3 regions of the Kineococcus gypseus genome follow, and region 1 is predicted to be linked to each of the others. Evidence: riboswitches for the same ligand, from Rfam matches in the RefSeq annotation. Region 1 holds a riboswitch; each other region holds the start of a gene.
What was found. A riboswitch is a leader RNA that binds a small molecule or an ion and turns the genes downstream of it on or off. The one in region 1 is predicted to bind thiamine pyrophosphate.
Positions count from the first base shown of each region.

Region 2: another riboswitch for thiamine pyrophosphate. It lies ahead of thiO (glycine oxidase ThiO); the one in region 1 lies ahead of ACRYMN_RS13215 (ECF transporter S component).
Region 3: another riboswitch for thiamine pyrophosphate. It lies ahead of thiM (hydroxyethylthiazole kinase); the one in region 1 lies ahead of ACRYMN_RS13215 (ECF transporter S component).

Region 1 is NZ_JBJLRD010000032.1:27,557-30,815, reverse strand. Features, by position in the region: gene ACRYMN_RS13220 (ATP-binding cassette domain-containing protein) at 1-1,060, opposite strand, end outside; gene ACRYMN_RS13215 (ECF transporter S component) at 1,053-1,670, opposite strand; TPP riboswitch at 1,722-1,825, opposite strand; gene ACRYMN_RS13210 (hypothetical protein) at 1,896-2,036, shown strand; gene ACRYMN_RS13205 (DUF4235 domain-containing protein) at 2,052-2,345, shown strand; gene ACRYMN_RS13200 (NAD-dependent epimerase/dehydratase family protein) at 2,416-3,259, opposite strand, start outside.
Region 2 is NZ_JBJLRD010000042.1:18,452-21,710, reverse strand. Features, by position in the region: gene ACRYMN_RS15270 (EAL domain-containing protein) at 1-76, shown strand, start outside; gene ACRYMN_RS15265 (YdeI/OmpD-associated family protein) at 86-694, shown strand; gene thiE (thiamine phosphate synthase) at 722-1,402, opposite strand; TPP riboswitch at 1,435-1,544, shown strand; gene thiO (glycine oxidase ThiO) at 1,534-2,670, shown strand; gene thiS (sulfur carrier protein ThiS) at 2,667-2,912, shown strand; gene ACRYMN_RS15245 (thiazole synthase) at 2,909-3,259, shown strand, end outside.
Region 3 is NZ_JBJLRD010000009.1:79,392-82,650, forward strand. Features, by position in the region: gene ACRYMN_RS05205 (GGDEF domain-containing protein) at 1-955, shown strand, start outside; TPP riboswitch at 1,020-1,113, shown strand; gene thiM (hydroxyethylthiazole kinase) at 1,106-1,936, shown strand; gene thiE (thiamine phosphate synthase) at 1,933-2,601, shown strand; gene thiD (bifunctional hydroxymethylpyrimidine kinase/phosphomethylpyrimidine kinase) at 2,598-3,259, shown strand, end outside.

The DNA.
Region 1 (3,259 bases):
GCAGCCCGGCGGCCAGGGCGCGCGCGGCGCGCAGCTCCCCGGCGCTGGGGCGCACCAGGCCCGCCAGCACCGCCAGCAGCGAGGACTTGCCCGAGCCGCTGGTGCCCACCAGGGGCGTGGTGCGCCCGGCGGGCACGTCCACGTCCACCCCCGTCAGGACCGCGGCCGGCGCGGAGGGGCGCAGCCCGCGGCGCCGGCGCACCAGGCCCAGGCCGCGGCCGGTGAGGGCGTCGCCGGCCAGGGGCCCGCCGGCGGGCAGGCGCGGGGTCAGCAGGCCGGCGGGCACGTCGGCCGGGCGCGGCGCGGGCGCACCGGGCAGCCACAGCTCCCCCTGACCGGCGCCGGCGGTCAGCACCCGCGCCGGCGGGCCGTCCGCCGCGAGGCGCCCGTCGCGGCCCAGCAGCACGACGCGGTCCACGTGCGGCGCCCACCCGGCCAGGTCGTGGTCGACGACGACGAGGGTGCGCCCGGCGGCGGCCCCCAGCACGGCGGCGCGCACCGCCGCGGCGGTGGGGGCGTCGAGCATCGAGGTGGGCTCGTCCAGCAGCAGCACCCCGGGCAGCAGCGCGAGCACCCCGGCCAGGGCCAGTCGCTGGCGCTCGCCGCCGGAGAGGGTGGCCACCTCCCGCTCGCGCCCGGCGGTGAAGCGGGCCGCGGCGTGGGCGCGCGCCACGCGCTCCCACACCTCCTCGCGCGCCAGGGCGAGGTTCTCCGGCCCGAAGGCGGTGTCGCGCCCGGCGGTGGCGGCCACCACCGCGTCGAGGGGGTCCTGCAGCAGCAGCCCGGCGGCGCCGGGGCGGGCCGCGGCGCCGCCGACGAGGACCTCGCCGGCGGCCACCGGCTCGCCGCCGGGCGCCTCCTCCAGCACGCCGGCCAGCGCGCGCAGCAGGGTGGACTTGCCCGAGCCGCTGGGCCCGGCCAGCAGCACCCGCTGCCCGGCGGGCACGTCGAGGTCGACGTCGCGCAGCACGGGCGCGGCGGCACCGGGCGGGGTGACGACCAGCCCGCGCACCCGCAGGGCCGCGGGCGCGGCGGGCGCCGGGCGGACCGCCTCAGCCACGCCGGCGGTGCTCGTGGCCCGCGGCGAACGCGGACAGCGCACCGGCGCGGGCCAGCGCGCGCACCAGCGCCCAGCCGCCCAGGCCGGCGACCAGCGCGCCGGAGAGCGCGAAGAAGCCCAGGTAGACGAGCTTCCAGTCGAAGCCCCAGTCGGCGTAGTAGACGCTCCACTCGTAGGCGACGACCTCCAGGGCCGCGGCCAGCACCCCGCCGAGGACGGCGACGCCCAGGCTCCAGCGCCGCCACAGGAAGACCGCCACGGCGATCTCCACGCCCAGGCCCTGCAGCACGCCCGAGATGAGCACGCCGCCGCCCCAGCGGTTGCCCAGCAGGGCCTCGACGGTGGCGGCGACCACCTCCGCGAGCAGGGCCGCGCCGGGGCGGCGCACCACGAGGGCCGCCACGACGGCGGGCAGCAGCCACACGCCGGCGACCAGGCCGGCCAGGGGGGCGAAGACGTTGAAGGCCGGGCTGAAGACGTTGTACGCCTGGTCCCAGCCCCAGAAGACGACGCCGAACGCGACGCCGAGCACGGCGGTGGTGACGACGTCCACGGTGCGCCAGCGGCCGGCGGGGCGGCGCGCGGACTTCTGCAGCGAGGTGGTGCTCACGGTGTCCTCCCGGGTCCCAGGAGGGGGACCCGGGGCGCACGCGGCCCCGGATCGAGGTGGTACCCGACTCCCTACGCCGGTGCTAACCGGATCAGGTCGAGGGTCTGCGGCTGCCCGCACTCTCAGCGCCCCGCGGCGCTCCCCTGTCGTTCGCGGCACACCCTACCCCCCGGCACGGGTCCCGCGCCGGGCCGGCGCCGGGCCGGCGTCGGGGAGGATGGGGGCGTGCTGCGACACCTGCGTGGACCCGACGGCGGCCCCTCCCGGGGGGTGCGGCTGATCACCGTCGTGCTCATCGTGGCGCTGCTCGGCGCGGCCGCCACGGCGCTGCTGCCGGCGCTGCGCTGGTTCCTCGACCTGCTCTAGGGCAGGGTGCTCGCCATGAGCTCGATCATCTGGAAGCTGGTGGGTCCCGGGGCAGGAGTGCTCTCCGCCGCGGTCGCGAGCCGCGTGACGCGGAAGGTCTGGGTGACGCTGACGAAGAGCCCGCCGCCGGACAACCCGGAGGACCCGGACGTGGCGTGGAGGGAGGCGGTGGCCTGGGCGCTGGCCTCCGGGGCGATCATCGGCGTGACGCGCCTGCTCGTGGAGCGCCAGGCGGCGGTGTGGTACCGCAAGAGCTTCGGCGAGCAGCCCCCCGGCCTGGGCGCCGGGCGCGACGGCCGCGACGTCTGACAGCGCGCCGCGAGGCCCGAGGTCCGAGGTCCTCGACGCCTGGAGCCCTCGGCGCCCGCCGCGGCCGCGCTCAGCCCCAGCGGGCGGCGAGGCGGTCGTGGCGGGCGTCGGCCCCGGGGTCGGCGCGGCGCAGCCGCGCGGTCGCGTCGTGGTGCTCGACGATCTCCCGGGCGCCGGCGGTGAAGGTGGTGGTGGCCGCGAAGCCGGGCACCAGGCGCTTGACCTTGGTGTTGTCGAAGACCACCGAGTGCGCCTTGTCGCCCAGCAGGCTCTCCCCGCGGGAGGGGTCGTCGCGGGCGATGGCGTCGGAGGGCACGTGCACGAGCAGCGGCTCGTCCACCCCGGCGGCGCGCGCCAGGGCGCGGTGCACCGCGTCCCAGGTGAGGACCTCGTCGGAGGTGATGTGCACCGCCTCGCCCGTCAGGGCCGGCTCGCCCAGCAGGGGCACGAAGCCGCGCGCGAAGTCGGCGTGGTGGGTGAGCACCCACAGCGAGGTGCCGTCGCCGTGCACCACGACGGGCGCGCCGCGGCGCATGCGCTCCACGGCGCTCCAGCCGCCGTCCAGGGGCACCGAGGTGCGGTCGTAGGTGTGGCTGGGGCGCACCACCGCGGCCGGGAAGCCGTCCTCGCGCAGGGCGCGGGCCAGCAGCTCCTCGCAGGCGATCTTGTTACGGGAGTACTGCCAGAACGGGTTCCACAGCGGCGTGGACTCGGTGATGGGCAGGTGCCCGACGGGCTTGCGGTAGGCGGAGGCGCTGGAGACGAACCAGTACTGCCCCACCCGCCCGCGGAAGGTCTCCACGTCGGCGGCGACGTGCTCGGGGGTGAAGGCGAGGAAGTCCACCGCCACGTCGAACTCGTGCCCGCGCAGCGCCTCGCGCACGGCGGCGACGTCGCGCACGTCGGCCGTGAGC
Region 2 (3,259 bases), on a different contig from region 1:
GGCGGCCCCCGCCCCGCCCGCCGTCCCCGCCCCGGCCCCGGGCGGTGTCGGCGGTGGTGTCGGGGGCGGCACCTAGCGTGGAGCCGTGACCGGGAGCGGGGAGCTTCAGGAGCTGGTCGTCGCGGACGCCGCCGCGCTGCGCGCGTGGCTGCTCGAGCACCACGCCACCTCGCCGGGGGTGTGGCTGGCGCTGGGCCGCAAGGGGGGCACGGTCACGTCGCTGACGTGGCAGCAGGCCGTGGACGAGGCGCTGTGCGTGGGCTGGATCGACGGGCAGGGCCGCAGGCGCGACGAGCACACCTCGCTGGTGCGCTACACCCCGCGCGGGCCGCGCAGCGCCTGGTCGCAGCGCAACGTGGCGAACGTGGCCCGCCTCGAGGCCGAGGGCCGGGTGCTGCCGGCGGGCCGCGCGGCGGTGGCCGCGGCGCAGGCCGACGGGCGCTGGGCGGCCGCGTACGCGCCCCCGTCGGAGGCCGAGGTGCCGGACGACCTCGCCGCCGCGATCGCCGCCGACCCGGCGGCGCGGGCGATGTTCGAGGTGCTCACGAGGACGAACCGCTACGCCCTGATCCACCGCCTGGGCTCGGTGAAGCGGGCCGAGACCCGCGAGCGCCGCATCGCGCAGTTCGTCGCGATGCTCGCGCGCGGTGAGACCCCGTACCCGCAGCGCGCCCGGCCCGCACCGCCGTCCTGACCGCGCCCGGCTCAGCCGGCGGCCGGCTCAGCCCGCGGCCGGTCCCGGCAGCGCGCGCAGCAGCGCCGCGACGGCCCCGGCCGGGTCGTCCGCCTCCGTCACGGCCCGCACCACGACGACCCGCCGCGCGCCGGCGTCCACGACCTGCTCCACGGTGGACGGGTCGATGCCGCCGATGGCGAACCAGGGGGTGGCGCCGGCGCTCGCGGCCGCGTGGCGCACCAGCTCCAGGCCGGTGGCCGCGCGGCCGGGCTTGGTCGGGGTGGCCCAGGTGGGGCCCACGCACGCGTAGTCCACGTCCGCGTCGGCCACCGCGGCGTCGAACTGCGCCGGGGAGTGCGTCGAGCGGCCGATCACCGTCGCCGGCCCCACCAGGGGCCGCGCGGCCGCCGGCAGCAGGTCCCGCTGGCCCAGGTGCAGCACGGGCGCGCCGGCGGTGGCGGCCACGTCGGCGCGGTCGTTGACGGCGTGCAGGCGCCCGTGGCGGGCGGCCGCGGCGGCCAGCACCTGCAGCAGCTCCAGCTCCTCGGCCGCCTCCAGGTGCTTCTCGCGCAGCTGCACGACGTCCACGCCGGCGGCCAGCACCGCGTCGAGGAACTGCTCCAGGTCGCCCTCGCGCCGGCGCGCGCCGGTGCACAGGTACAGGCGGGCGGCGCGCAGCGCCGCCCGCGGGTCGGTGGTGGCGGGGGTCCCCGGGGCGCTCGGCACCCGCGCGAGTGTGCCAGCAGCCGCAGGTAGGGTGAGCGCACCACGGGAGCCCGGGATCGCGGGCTGAGAGGGCGAGCGCACTCGCCGACCGTCGAACCTGCTCCGGGTCGTGCCGGCGGAGGGAGGGTGCCGTGCTGACGTGCGACGTCGTCGTCCTGGGGGGCGGCGTGGTGGGCACCGCGTGCGCGTGGCGGCTGGCCGAGCGCGGCCGCTCCGTGGTCCTGGTCGACCCCGACCCCGGCGAGGGCGCCTCCCGCGCCGCCGCCGGGATGCTGGCCCCCGTCAGCGAGCTGCACCACGGCGAGCACGACCTGCTGGGCCTGGGGCTGCTGGCCGCGGAGGGCTTCGCCCGCTACGCCGCCGAGGCGGCCGCCGCCTCCGGCTCGCCCGTCGCGCACCGCGCCTGCGGCACGCTCGTGGTGGCCCTGGACGCCGGCGACCGCGCCCGCCTGGCCGACGTGCGCCGCACCCAGGAGCGCCTCGGGCTGGACGTGCGGGCCCTCAGCGGGCGGGAGTGCCGGCGCCTGGAGCCGCTGCTGGACCCGGCCGTCTCCGGCGGGACCCTCGTGCCCGGCGACCACCAGGTGGACCCGCGCTCGCTGCTGCGGGCGCTGCGCACGGCCGCCGGGCGCCGCGGTGTGCAGGTGCTGCCCGCGCGGGGGGAGGTCCTGCGGGTGGGCGGGCGCGCGGTGGGCGTGCGCCTGGCCGGCGGCGGGGAGGTGCGCGCGCCGCTGGTGGTGCTGGCCACCGGGGCGCGCGCGCAGGCCCACGCGCCGGTGCGCCCGGTCAAGGGGCAGGTGGCGCGGCTGCGCATGCCCGAGGGGGAGCACGTGCTGCAGCGCACCGTGCGCGGCGTCGTGCGCGACCGCGACGTCTACCTCGTGCCGCGCGAGGACGGCGAGCTCGTCGTCGGCGCCACCAGCGAGGACCGCGGCTTCGACGAGACCGTCACCGCCGGCGGCGTGCACGACCTGCTGCGCGACGCGCAGGCCCTCGTGCCGGCCGTGGCGGAGCTGGAGCTGGTGGAGGTGCTGGCGCGCTCGCGCCCCGGCTCGCCCGACAACCTGCCGCTGATCGGGTTCGGCGAGGTGCCCGGGCTGCTGCTGGCGGTGGGCCACCACCGCAACGGGGTGCTGCTGTCGGGGGTGACGGCCGACGCGGTCGCCGACCTCGCCGACGGCGTCGAGGTCCCGCCCGAGGTCGCCGCGTGCGACCCGGGCCGGTTCGGAGCGCGGGCCGCGGCCCGCGAGGAGGTGGGGGTGCGGTGAGCGGGTTCGAGCGGGCGGTCCTGGCGGAGCAGCTGGAGGTGCTGGTGAACGGCGAGGCGCTGCGCGTGCCGGACGGCGCCAGCGTCGCCGACGTGGTGGCGGCCTTCGCCCCCGGGCTGGAGGCCGGGCGCGGCACGGCGGTGGCGCTGGGCGAGGAGGTGGTGCCCGCCGGGGCGTGGGGGTCCACGCCCGTGGCGGCGGGGGACCGCCTGGAGCTGGTGCGGGCGGTGGCGGGCGGGTGAGCGCGCCGACGCTGCGCGCCACCGCGCACGACCCGCTGACCATCGCCGGGCGGGAGTTCACCTCCCGGCTGATCACCGGCACCGGCGGCGCCGCCAACCACGACGTGCTCGAGCGGGCGCTGCGCGCCTCGGGCACGGAGCTGACCACGGTGGCGCTGCGCCGGGTGGACCCCGCCGCGCGCGGCTCCCTGCTCGACGTGCTCGAGCGCGCCGGCGTGCAGGTGCTGCCCAACACCGCCGGGTGCCGCACCGCGCGCGAGGCGCTGCTGACCGCGCGCCTGGGCCGCGAGGCGCTGGGCACCGACTGGGTGAAGCTGGAGGTCGTCGCCGACGAGGAGACCCTGCTG
Region 3 (3,259 bases), on a different contig from region 1:
GCGCCGGCAGGCCGAGAGCGCCGAGCTGCTCAGCGGGGCGCTGCGCTCCCTCAACGCCGCCGAGGACGCCCGCGAGGTGCTGTGCGAGGTGACCGCCCGCACCACCGGCGCCGACGCGGTGCACCTGGTCGAGCCCGACGGGCGCGGCGCGCTGGTCACCCGCGCCGTGTGGGGCGAGGGCGCCACCGCCCTCTCCGTGCCCGCGGGCGAGGGGGGCGCGCTCACCGAGGCGTTCCGCAGCGGCGAGCCGCGCTTCGAGGTCGGCCCGCCCGCCCTCCCCGGCGCCGCCTCGGCGGCCCACCAGCCGATCACCACCGCGGGCGGGCGCACCGCCGGGCTGCTCGTCATGTGCTGGCGCGAGCCCCTGGCGGAGCTGCCGGCCCCCGCGCGGGCGCTGGTGTCCGTGCTGGCGCTGGAGGCCGCGCACGGCATCGAGCGCGCCGACCTGCTCACCCAGCTGGCGCTGGCCGCCGAGCGCGACCCGCTGACGGGGCTGGCCAACCGGCGCCGCTGGGACGAGACGACCGCGCAGGAGATCGCCCGCGCCGTGCGCTCGGGGCTGCCGCTGTCCTTCTGCCTGGTCGACCTGGACCACTTCAAGCGCTACAACGACACGCAGGGCCACCTGGCCGGCGACGCGCTGCTGCAGGAGTTCGCCACCGCCGCCTCCGGGTGCCTGCGCGAGGTGGACACCCTGGCGCGCTGGGGCGGGGAGGAGTTCGTCCTGGCGCTGCCCGGGTGCAGCGCCGCCGGGGCGCGCGCCGTGGCCGACCGCATCCGCGCCGTCGTCCCGCGCGGGCAGACGTGCACGATCGGCGTCGCGCAGTGGCAGCCCGGCCTCAGCGCCGCCGAGGTGATCGCCCTGGCCGACCTGGCGCTGTACGAGGGCAAGGCCGCCGGGCGCGACACCACCGTCGTCAGCGACGTCGCCCTGCCCGGCGCCGTCGCGCGCTAGCCGCCCCCGCCCTCCCCGCCCCTCCCGCCCCCTCCCGGGGGCGCGCCGCGCCGGTGCTAGGTTCGCGACCGACACGGGGTGCCCCGCGAGGGGCTGAGATCACACCCGTCGAACCTGACGCAGGTAGTGCTGACGAAGGGATGTCACGGCGTGGGAGCCGTCAGTACCCCCGCGCGCCCGAGCGCGCAGCAGGTCGCGGACGTCCGCGACGCCGTCGCCCGCGAGCACCCGCTGGTGCAGTGCCTGACGAACTCGGTGGTCACCACGATCACCGCGAACGTGCTGCTGGCCGCCGGTGCCGCGCCCGCGATGGTCGACAACCCCCGCGAGGCCGCGCAGTTCGCGCGCCTGGCCTCCGCGGTGCTGGTCAACGTCGGCACCCTGGACGACGAGCGGGCCCGCGCCATGGCGCTGGCGGCCGAGGCGGCGCGCGGGGCCGGCACCCCGTGGGTGCTGGACCCCGTGGCCGTCGGCGGGCTGGCCTTCCGCACCTCGGTGGCCCGCGAGCTGCTGCAGCACCGCCCGGACGTGGTGCGCGCCAACGCCTCCGAGGTGCTGGGCCTGGAGGGCTCCGGCACCGGCGGGCGCGGGGTGGACTCCACCGCCGGCGCCGAGGACGCCCTGGCCGCCGCGCACCGCCTCGCCGAGCGCACCGGCGGCGTCGTGGCCGTCTCCGGCGAGGTGGACGTCCTCGTGCACGGCGGGCGCGAGGTGCGCGTGCGCGGCGGCTCCCCGCTGCTGACGCGCACCACCGGCGCCGGCTGCGCGCTGGGCGCGCTGGTCGCCGCGTGCACCGCCGCGGCCGGCGACCCGCTGCTGGGGGCGGTGACCGCGCACGCCCACGTGGCGCTGGCCGCCGAGCGCGCCGCCGCCCGCGCCGGCGGGCCCGGCTCCTTCGCCGTCGCGTGGGTCGACGAGCTCGACGCCGTGGACGCCGCCGCGCTGCGCGCCGACGTCGAGCGCGGCGGGCGGCTCGCGTGAGCGCGCGCGTGCCGTCCACGCGCGTCCCGTCGCTGTACCTGGTCACCGACAGCGCGCTGTGCGGGCCGCGCGGGGTGCCCGCCGTGGTGCGCGCCGCCGTCGCCGGCGGGGTGGACGCGGTGCAGGTGCGCGAGAAGGGCGCGAGCGACCGCGACCTGCTGGCCCTGGTGCGCGCGGTGCAGGAGGTGCTGGAGGGCACCGGCGTGCCGCTGCTGGTGGACGACGCCGTGGACGTCGCGCTGGTCGCCGGCGCCGACGGCGTGCACCTGGGCCAGTCCGACCTGCCCGCCGAGGACGTGCGCCGCCTGCTCGGCCCGCAGATGCTGCTGGGCCTGTCCGTCTCCACCGTCGAGCAGGCGCGCGCGGTGCCCCCCGGCGTCGTGGACCACCTCGGCGTCGGGCCCGTGCACGCCACGCCCACCAAGACCGACGCGGCCGCCCCCCTGGGCGCCGGGGGCGTGCGCGCCGTCGTCGAGGCCGCCGCCGGCACCCCGTGCGTGGCCATCGGCGGGATCGGCGCCGCGAACCTGCACGAGCTGCGCGGCACCGGCGTGGCCGGGGTCTGCGTCGTCTCCGCGGTGTGCGCGGCGCCCGACCCGCGCGCGGCCGCCTCAGCCCTGCGCGCCGCGTGGGCCGCGCCGTCCGGTGCGGGGGTGGCCCGGTGAGCGCGCGCGTCGCCTTGAGCGTGGCCGGCAGCGACCCCAGCGGGGGAGCGGGCGTGCAGGCGGACCTGAAGACGTTCGGCGCGCTCGGCGCCTACGGCACCGCCGTGCTCACCGCGCTGACCGCGCAGAGCACCCGCGGCGTCGCCGCCGTGCACGTGGTGCCCGCCGCGTTCGTGCGCGAGCAGCTGGAGGTGCTGCTCGACGACGTGACCGTCCACGCCACCAAGACCGGGATGCTCGCCGACGCGGCGATCACCCGGGCGGTGGCCGCCGTGCTGCGCGAGCGCCGCCCCGGCCCGCTCGTGGTGGACCCCGTCATGGTCGCCACCAGCGGCGACCGGCTGCTGGACGCCTCCGCGGTCGCGGCCGTGCGCGACGAGCTCGTGCCGCTGGCGGACCTGGTCACCCCCAACGTGCCCGAGGCGGCGGTGCTGCTGGGCGCCGAGCCGGCCCGCGACGAGGAGGAGGTCGCCGCCCAGGCCGAGGAGCTGATGCGGCGCACCGGCACCGCGGTGCTGCTCAAGGGCGGGCACCTGCACGGCGAGGAGAGCGTCGACGTGCTCGCCGAGCCCGGCGGCACCCACCGCGTCGCGCGCCCCCGGCTGCGCACCCGCAGCACCCACGGCACCGGCTGCACCCTCTCCTCGGCGATCACCGC